One region of the Paenibacillus sp. FSL K6-0108 genome, then DNA from elsewhere that is predicted to be linked to it. Evidence: riboswitches for the same ligand, from Rfam matches in the RefSeq annotation. Region 1 holds a riboswitch; the other holds the start of a gene.
The links. A riboswitch is a leader RNA that binds a small molecule or an ion and turns the genes downstream of it on or off. The one in region 1 is predicted to bind glycine.
Positions count from the first base shown of each region.

Region 1 (4,431 bases):
CGAAAGGCCCGATGCCTTTAAGGGCTAGTAGGGCCAAAATCCCGCCAATAATACCAGCGGAGAAGTTGTTAACGAGCATCTCAAACCCTGATTTGATTTTGCCTTCGACTGCCTTGTCAAATTGCTTAATGATCCAGGCTGCCAATGGTCCGGCAATCATGGCACCAAGGAACATTGGAATGTCACTGCCGACAATAACCCCGATGGTCATAATTGCACCGACTACACCACCACGTTGGCCGTGCACCATGGTACCGCCTGTGTAACCGATAAGCAAAGGCAGCAAATATTTGATCATTGGATCAACCAGCATTGCAAAATCTGCGTTAGGGAACCATCCTTTTGGAATGAACAATGCCGTAATTAAACCCCAGGCGATAAATGCACCCATGTTCGGCATAACCATACCACTCAGGAAACGTCCAAACTTCTGAACGCCGACCCGTATTCCTCCACTTTTTTCGGACTTTGCGCCCACTGAACTCATACTGAAAACCTCCTCAACATATTAAACCTTGATTCCACTGAATTTTGACAACAATGATCCAGACGAACAAAGGTACAAATCAGAAATAAATCTTGATTTCACAAACATATCGTAAATGAAAACGGTATCTTCTACAACGAAATGAAAACCTACTTCCGTCATGAACGTTGATGACAAGATTTAAATTTAAAGGATTGTTCCATATTTAAACCTGTAAATGGATCGAAACCTTTTATTCCCTTTCATGTATCATACCCACGAATTGCCTCATTTTAATGACAAATGAAATTGTAAATTTATTCTATTTAAACGAGCCATCTCTATTCAATTTCGAAATGATATTGGAACACGTTAGAGTGATACACACTCCATCCAATTCATCATTTAACAACGAAAAAAAACGCAATCACCTCACCCTGTCCCAGGTGAGGCCATTGCGCCCAAGTATTCTCCGAATAAGCAGTATCACCATCCGGATCTATAAACAATCATTTCATTTTTTTCACGCTAAACGGACTTTTACATCAAGCTATAGCTCTCGATCCAACCGGTGAATTATACCTTCATATTATTCCGTATGTTTACGATACGCATCCGCATTCATCAATGTGGATAGTGCTGCTGTCAGGTCGCCCTCAACACGAATCTCGATCATCCAGCCTTCCTCATATGGAGAGTTGTTAACCAGCTCCGGTGAATCCTGCAATGCCTCATTTACAGCCACAATGGTTCCACTTACAGGAGAAAACAAATCTGAAACGGTTTTGACGGATTCAATCGTTCCAATGCTGTCTTCTGCCTTTACATCCGATTCAAGGTCAGGCAATTCCACAAACACAATGTCACCCAGCTGATGCTGCGCGAACTCGGTAATGCCAATACGTACGGTATCCTCCCCTACGGTCTGCACCCATTCGTGCTCTTCACTGTACAGGAAATCACTTTTCAATTCGCTCATCGATATCCGCCTCGCTTTTCATTAATGAGTGCATGCGCTTCTTTGACCTTAACCTTTTTCCCAGAACATAGCGTATGATATTTCCCAATCAAATGTCAAGATACCTCACAAATTATTTGATTTTCTTTCTTATATGCCTGTAACTCAAATGAACACTCCCTACATATAATGGTGAATATTAGAAAAGTAAGCGCACTCTTTATAAATAGACGAACGTTATAAATTAAATTTAGAATATTATTCGGATTTTTATTAATTTCTATGATATCGTTCTTGACATCATTAGTCGATTCAGGCTTTAATGAGAGTAGTAAATGTGTTTAATTGGTCTATGCAATACCCGCGGATGAATGTAAAGGGAGAGATTACCCTTGACACCGACTCAGGGTGTACATGCGGTAACGCCGAAGGAGTAAACCACCGACAAGCGGAGGTGAATCTCTCAGGCAAAAGGACTTTTACGGGACGCAACTCTGGAGAGCATCTATTCGCCCGGTGTGGGCGTTATGATCACCCAAGGGGAAACCTGCTGCATCAGGCGGCGGGGTAACTCTCAGGTACCAAGGACAGAGCCTAAGAATACAGCGTGCTTCTGGCATGCCGATTCTTTGGCCTGTCCTTTTCCTTTTTCCCAAAAAAACGAAAACAGGTTATAGAGCGGCGCTGCCTATCGCGTCCTTACCTTACTTTTATATTAAAAGTTGATGCCCGTTTCATTGATCCATGGTTATACACTCGGCCGGTTGACGGCCCATGACGAGGTGATTGGATGTCCGATTTGCTTAGAACCCCACTCTTTCCACTCTATCAGCAATATGAAGGCGTACGATGCATTGATTTTGGTGGCTGGGAGCTCCCGGTACAATTCAGCGGAATTCAGAAAGAGCATGAAGCGGTGCGAGAACGTGCCGGATTATTTGATGTATCCCACATGGGCGAATTCACCGTACAAGGTGAACACGCAGAAGCTTTTTTACAGCACATGACCACCAATGATGTAACAACACTCGTTCCCGGTCAGGCTCAATACACGTTAATGTGTTATCCGGATGGCGGCGTGGTCGATGATCTGTTGATTTATAAACTGAAAGATCAGCATTATATGCTGGTGGTTAACGCCTCCAACATCGACAAGGACTGGGCATGGCTGCAGCAGCACATGACGCCAGGCGTAACGATGACCAATGATTCGGATCAAACGGCGCTGCTTGCGCTGCAAGGTCCGCTGGCAGTGGATATTCTCAGAACGGTGACAGACACCGATGTGTCATCGATTGAGCCTTTCCGCTTTGTGGCAAATGCGACGGTCTGTGGCGTTACATTGCTGTTATCCCGCACCGGATATACGGGTGAAGATGGTTTCGAGCTCTACGTTTCTGCGGAACAGGCCGCTGCGGTGTGGAACGGATTGATGCAAGCCGGAGAAGGTCACGGACTCGTTCCGGCAGGACTGGGTGCCCGGGATACGCTGCGCTTTGAAGCCAAGCTGCCCCTGTATGGACAGGAATTGTCTGCAACCATCTCACCGCTGGAGGCTGGCGTTGGCATGTTCGTGAAGCTGAATGCCGGACCGTTTATCGGACATGAAGCCCTGTTGCAGCAAAAAAATGATGGGCCTGCCCGCAAGCTGGTCGGCATCGAAGTGCTGGAGCGCGGCATTCCCCGCCCCCATTATCCAATTTACGCCGATGGCATGCAGATTGGTGAAGTGACCACAGGAACCCAATCACCTACGTTGAAACGTAATCTGGGGCTGGCCTTGATTGACAGCAAATATGCTGCACTGGGTACCCCGCTGGAGATTGAAATTCGTGGCAAGAAACTGAAAACCGAGGTTGTGAAGACCCCTTTTCATAAACGGATACGTGCGCCAAAGACATCTACTCAAGGAGCTGATCAAGCATGAGCAAGCATCGCTACATCCCCATGACCGAGCAGGATCAGAGTGCCATGCTGGCAACCATCGGCGTGGAAACGATTGAGGACCTGTTCCATGACATTCCACAGGAGATTCGCTATCAGGGTGAACTGCCTGTTTCCTCCAAACTCGATGAATATGCACTGACACGTCATATGTCGAAGCAAGCGGGAGCGAATGCCAACTTCGAGACACACGCCAGTTTCCTGGGTGCAGGCATTTATGATCACCACGTTCCTTCCGTCATTAATCATGTCATCTCCCGTTCCGAGTTCTACACCGCCTATACACCTTATCAACCCGAGATCAGCCAAGGAGAATTGCAGGCGATTTTCGAGTTTCAATCCTACATCTGTGAGTTGACAGGCATGGCTGTAGCCAATGCCAGCATGTACGATGGTGCAACTGCATTTGCGGAAGCAGGCAATCTGGCCGCAGCGGCAACCCGCCGCAAACAGCTGATTGTGTCACGTACCGTGCACCCTGAGTCCCGTCAGGTATTGCAAGCTTACGCACACGGCCTCAATCTGGAGATTGTTGAGATTGGATATCAAAATGGTGTAACCGACTGGGATGCCCTGCAAGCTGCCGTGTCCGATGACACCGCAGCCGTCATGATCCAGAGTCCGAACTTCTTCGGCGCCGTGGAAAATGTAAAACAGGCCGCAGATCTTGCGCATGCGCACAAGAGCCTGCTCGTGGTCAGCGCCAACCCGCTATCGCTGGGTCTGCTGGAAGCCCCAGGCAAGCTGGGTGCTGACATCGTCGTTGGCGACGCACAGCCCCTTGGCATCGCCGCTTCACTCGGCGGCCCAACATGCGGATACTTCGCCGTATCCCAGGCTCATATGCGCCGAATTCCTGGCCGAATTGTAGGCCAGACAACGGACCGCAACGGCAAGCGTGGTTTTGTACTCACGTTGCAAGCACGTGAACAGCATATCCGCCGGGAAAAGGCGACGTCCAACATCTGTTCCAACCAGGCGTTACTCGCGCTAAGCGCCTCTGTCTATATGTCTATTATGGGTAAACAAGGCATGATCGACGTCGCTGATTTGAATTTGCAAA
Region 1 is NZ_CP150288.1:5,934,311-5,938,741, forward strand. It holds gene MHB49_RS26975 (PTS mannitol transporter subunit IICB) at 1-487, opposite strand, end outside; gene gcvH (glycine cleavage system protein GcvH) at 1,056-1,445, opposite strand; glycine riboswitch at 1,792-1,913, shown strand; gene gcvT (glycine cleavage system aminomethyltransferase GcvT) at 2,215-3,351, shown strand; gene gcvPA (aminomethyl-transferring glycine dehydrogenase subunit GcvPA) at 3,348-4,431, shown strand, end outside.

Region 2 (4,431 bases), 2.2 Mb from region 1:
TGGACGGCAATGACCTGAATGAGCCGGGCACAGACGTAATCAAGCTTCGCCAGAAGATTGGCATGGTATGGCAGAAGCCAAATCCTTTCCACAAGTCGATTTACAATAATATCGCGTTTGGCCCCCGCTACCGCGGTATCAAGAGCAAGAAGGCACTGGATGAAATTGTGGAAAAAAGCTTGCGTCGCGCTGCGCTCTGGGACGAAGTGAAGGACAGACTTAATGAGTCTGCCCTGGCTCTTTCGGGTGGACAACAGCAGCGGCTATGTATCGCCCGCGCCCTGTCGGTTGATCCGCAGATTCTGCTGCTCGATGAGCCGGCATCTGCGCTTGACCCGGTATCAACGGGTAAGGTGGAGGAGTTGATCTCGGAGCTCAAAAAGGAGCTGCGGATCGTGATTGTTACTCATAATATGCAGCAAGCGGCACGCATCTCGGATTATACGGCTTATTTTTATCTGGGAAGCATGGTTGAGCATGGGGATACGGAGCATATTTTCACCAACCCGGACAACCGTCTGACTCAGGAATATATTATGGGACGTTTCGGTTAATTTTAAAGAGTTAGAAGGAAGCATAACATCCGGGCGAGGTTGTTCGGGGGTTATGCTTTTTTATATCACCAACGGTGGGATAGTTTGCCATAATTTAAATAATCATGCTACGATATTCTTAAACACTGCCATCTTTCATTGGACAAGAGAAGGAGATGTGGATCATAACTACGCATAAGATATCGCATGACACTATGGCAACTGAAATTATCTCGCATTATTCCATAGTAAAGCCTTCGGTTTCCTTTATCCGACATAATGAAAACCTAACGTATCAGGTGGTTGATGAATCAACCGGACAGAAGTACCTGTTGCGTATACATAAAGCTGCTTTTGCAAGCATGACTGGCATCCAGCATACACGACCTGCACTTGAAGCAGAGATGAATTTACTTCATGAATTACGAGCTACCAGTCCATTGCGGGTGCAGACACCAGTACGCAATACATCGGAAGAGTGGGTCTCCGTCTTGTTGGACGAGACCGGGGAAGAGATTTGTTGTACCGTTCTGGAGTGGATTGAGGGCAGAGATATCAAGCAAGGAGAACGTCTGACAACAGCAGAGATTCATGATTCGGGCGTGCAGTTACAGATATTGCACCAATATGGACGACGACCTGAGGGACCCCCCAAACCGCAGGCACAAGAAGGAGTACGACCAGCCTACGGCTCGATCAAAGAGAATCTTGTCATGCTGGAGCAATTGGAGGAAGGCGTTCGACGTGGCATCTTTACTCCTGAAGATTTCGATCTGATCCGTGAAACGTTTAAGAACATTAACGGGCAACTGGAAACGTACCCTCGCACTGCCGAGACATGGGGGGTAATACACGGAGATATTACCCGCGGCAATCTGCTAGTGACGGATCAGGGCATATCCATGATTGATTTTTGTTTATACGGTTATGGCTACTATCTGTTTGATGCCGGAGGTGCAGCTCTTATTTTCAATCGGGAGGAACGGGATGTCTTCCTATCGGGTTATACGGAGCATACAGGACCACTGACGAAGCGTGATATTCGGTTAATGGAAGGATTCATGCTAATCTTTACGTTTGGCTATTTCGCATTTCAGATGGAGAATGAATCCAGGTACGAATGGATGAGAGAGCGAATGCCTCTTATATGCAGCAAATTTTGCAAACCATATCTACAGAATGAGAGTATCTTCTATGAGTTATAATTAGTGATTTCGATTTTGATTGCAGGGGTAGTGGCAGAGCAGTTGTCGCTTCGCATGGTATATACGGTTGTATCTGGCGTTATGGTGTTTGCGGCGTTGGGATTGTGGGTGACAGGCGGAGATGAGGTACTTTCCAGTATAATGGTTGCCAAAATACCCGAACGATTCGGTGGAAAATGACATAGATCATATTAAGCGCATATAAAAGGCAGAGATAGCTAATAGAAAAACAAAAAAAATGTATGCGCTTTCTTAATGGAACACATTAACACTTTCATGTGATAAAAGTTTACAATTTATTTATTTTCCTTGTGATTAAATGGAATTAGGCAAATATTCACAACGAAATCGTTAAGTTTGTTGACACTGATCTTCCGGTCGATTAATCTTAATGAGAAAGTATTCAAAACTTCAATTATCGTTCTGGTACAAGATCAGGATGGTTCCATACAGCGAATGATAGCGAGCGGGAGAGACCTGGGCATGTCGAGTACAATGGCAGCTGTCGGGCACCGAAGGAGCAAGCTGCTGCGCACCCGGCGCAGCGGTTAATCTCTCAGGTAAAAGTACCATCGTTGGACGCAACTCTGGAGAGTGCGCGAACTGCGCCACCCAAGGGGTATATGGTCAAGCCGCACGGTGTGCAGGGTGACATCACCTGTGAATACAGGAATGCATCGATTCGCCGCGCTTCTGATCATGAAACTCTCAGGTATCGAGGACAGAGAGAGGGCCTAGGGCCTTCTTCTGTCCTTTTCTTATGTCATCATTCAGTAATAAAGGAACATTATGGGTGTACGTCTGGATGAAAATGACGATTATAAATGGAGGGTTTACGATGCGTTTTAAAGACGTTTTTTCAATTATTGGTCCGTCCATGACAGGTCCATCAAGTTCACATACGGCTGGAGCGGCAAGATTGGGGCGAATTGCCCGTCAGTGGCTGGGATGTACGCCTGAACGCGCCCGTTTAACGCTGTACGGCTCGTTTGCTGATACGTATCAGGGGCATGGTACGGATCTTGCGTTGATCGGTGGCTTGCTTGATTATGTGACTGATGATCCACGTATACCGGATGCAGAACAATATGCAGAGGAAGCGGGTATGGAGGTAGAGTTTTTCACAAGCGGCTTGCCTGCCCCTCATCCCAACACGGTGAAGATTGAGCTGTGGCACGGAGGCCGTCAATGTTCACTAATTGGTGCTTCCATTGGTGGTGGTAGTGTATCTGTGCATGCATTGAATGATTTCCGTGTACAGATCAGCGGAGAGTTCCCCACACTTGTACTGCGACATTCGGACAAAGCAGGGGTGCTCGCTTCCGTAACCTCCACAATCAGTTCGTCCGGGGTGAACATCGGGTACATGCAAGTGGATCGGAAAGCCCGAGATGGTGAAGCGCTGACAGCGATGGAGATGGATGGTGTGCCGAATCCAGAGACGTTGAAACGTCTGCGGTCGCTGGATCATATGCTGGACATTCGTGTGATTGATTTGAAGAGAGGGGTCGAGCCGGATGCGGTTTAAACATCTACATGAACTGAATACCATCTGTACAGCAGAGTCCAAAACCATTGCCGAGCTGATGATCGAAGAGCAGGTTCAGGAGACGAATACCCCGGAAGCGGATGTTGTGCGTCAGATGTCGGACTACTATCAGGTGATGAAAGAAGCTGTACACAAAGGGTTGACAGAAGATACGACATCACGCAGCGGCTTGACTGGCGGGGACGGCAAAAAAATGGCTGAGTACATTCGCAAAGGCGAGACTTGTTCTGGAGATGCCTCTGCACTAGCCATGGCGTATGCCCTTTGTGTATCGGAAGTGAATGCCTCCATGGGCCGGATCGTTGCGACACCGACAGCCGGTTCTTGCGGCATCATTCCAGGTGTGTTTATCAGCTCCCAGGAGCGTTTCGGCTGGAGTGACGAGCATCTGGTGAACGGTCTGTTCTGTGCGGGTGCGATTGGTTATGTTATTGCCAACAATTCATTTATCTCTGGTGCCGAGGGTGGCTGCCAGGCTGAAGTGGGTTCTGCCATCGGTATGGCAGCTGGGGCCATGGTGGAGCTGCGTGGAGGGACGCCGGAGCAAGTAGTCCATGCAGTTGGCCTCGCGTTAAAAAATACACTGGGCCTTATCTGCGATCCTGTAGCAGGCCTCGTGGAAATTCCGTGCATCGTCCGTAACGGACTGGGTGCCGTTACCGCGCTCGCTGCGGCGGATATGGCGCTGGCCGGGGTACGAAGTGCCATTCCGTCTGACGAAGTCATTGACGTCATGCTGGAAGTGGGTAGTGCGATGCCGAGCAGGCACCGTGAAACGGCCCAAGGCGGACTTGCCCAAACACCGACAGGACGGAAAATGATGGAGAAGCTTGCTAAACCGAAGGCAAAGCGTGCAGAGCCTGAGCTGGAGCGGGAGGAGCAATCCGGGTCAACGGACACGGAACCTCAGTCAGAGTAGCGCCGAAATCGGTAACGATGAACCGGATTTTATAGCAAGGAAACGGAGGGGTGTCCCATAAGTCATGAAAATGACGGGGGCAGCCTTTTTTCTCGTTAATTTGTTTCCAAGGAACCTCGGGTTCCCTAGATCCGTTAACCCGCTCGATCTCTTGCTTGCAATCTGCCTAAATAGGCAGCAATGACGGAAAAACGCAAAAGAGACAAAGCGGGATGAACGGATATG
Region 2 is NZ_CP150288.1:555,750-560,180, forward strand. It holds gene pstB (phosphate ABC transporter ATP-binding protein PstB) at 1-554, shown strand, start outside; gene MHB49_RS02760 (phosphotransferase enzyme family protein) at 749-1,738, shown strand; gene MHB49_RS02765 (hypothetical protein) at 1,742-1,918, shown strand; glycine riboswitch at 2,196-2,319, shown strand; gene sdaAB (L-serine ammonia-lyase, iron-sulfur-dependent subunit beta) at 2,577-3,266, shown strand; gene sdaAA (L-serine ammonia-lyase, iron-sulfur-dependent, subunit alpha) at 3,256-4,206, shown strand.
Region 2: linked by a shared signal. The riboswitch ahead of sdaAB (L-serine ammonia-lyase, iron-sulfur-dependent subunit beta) and the one ahead of gcvT (glycine cleavage system aminomethyltransferase GcvT) in region 1 are both predicted to bind glycine.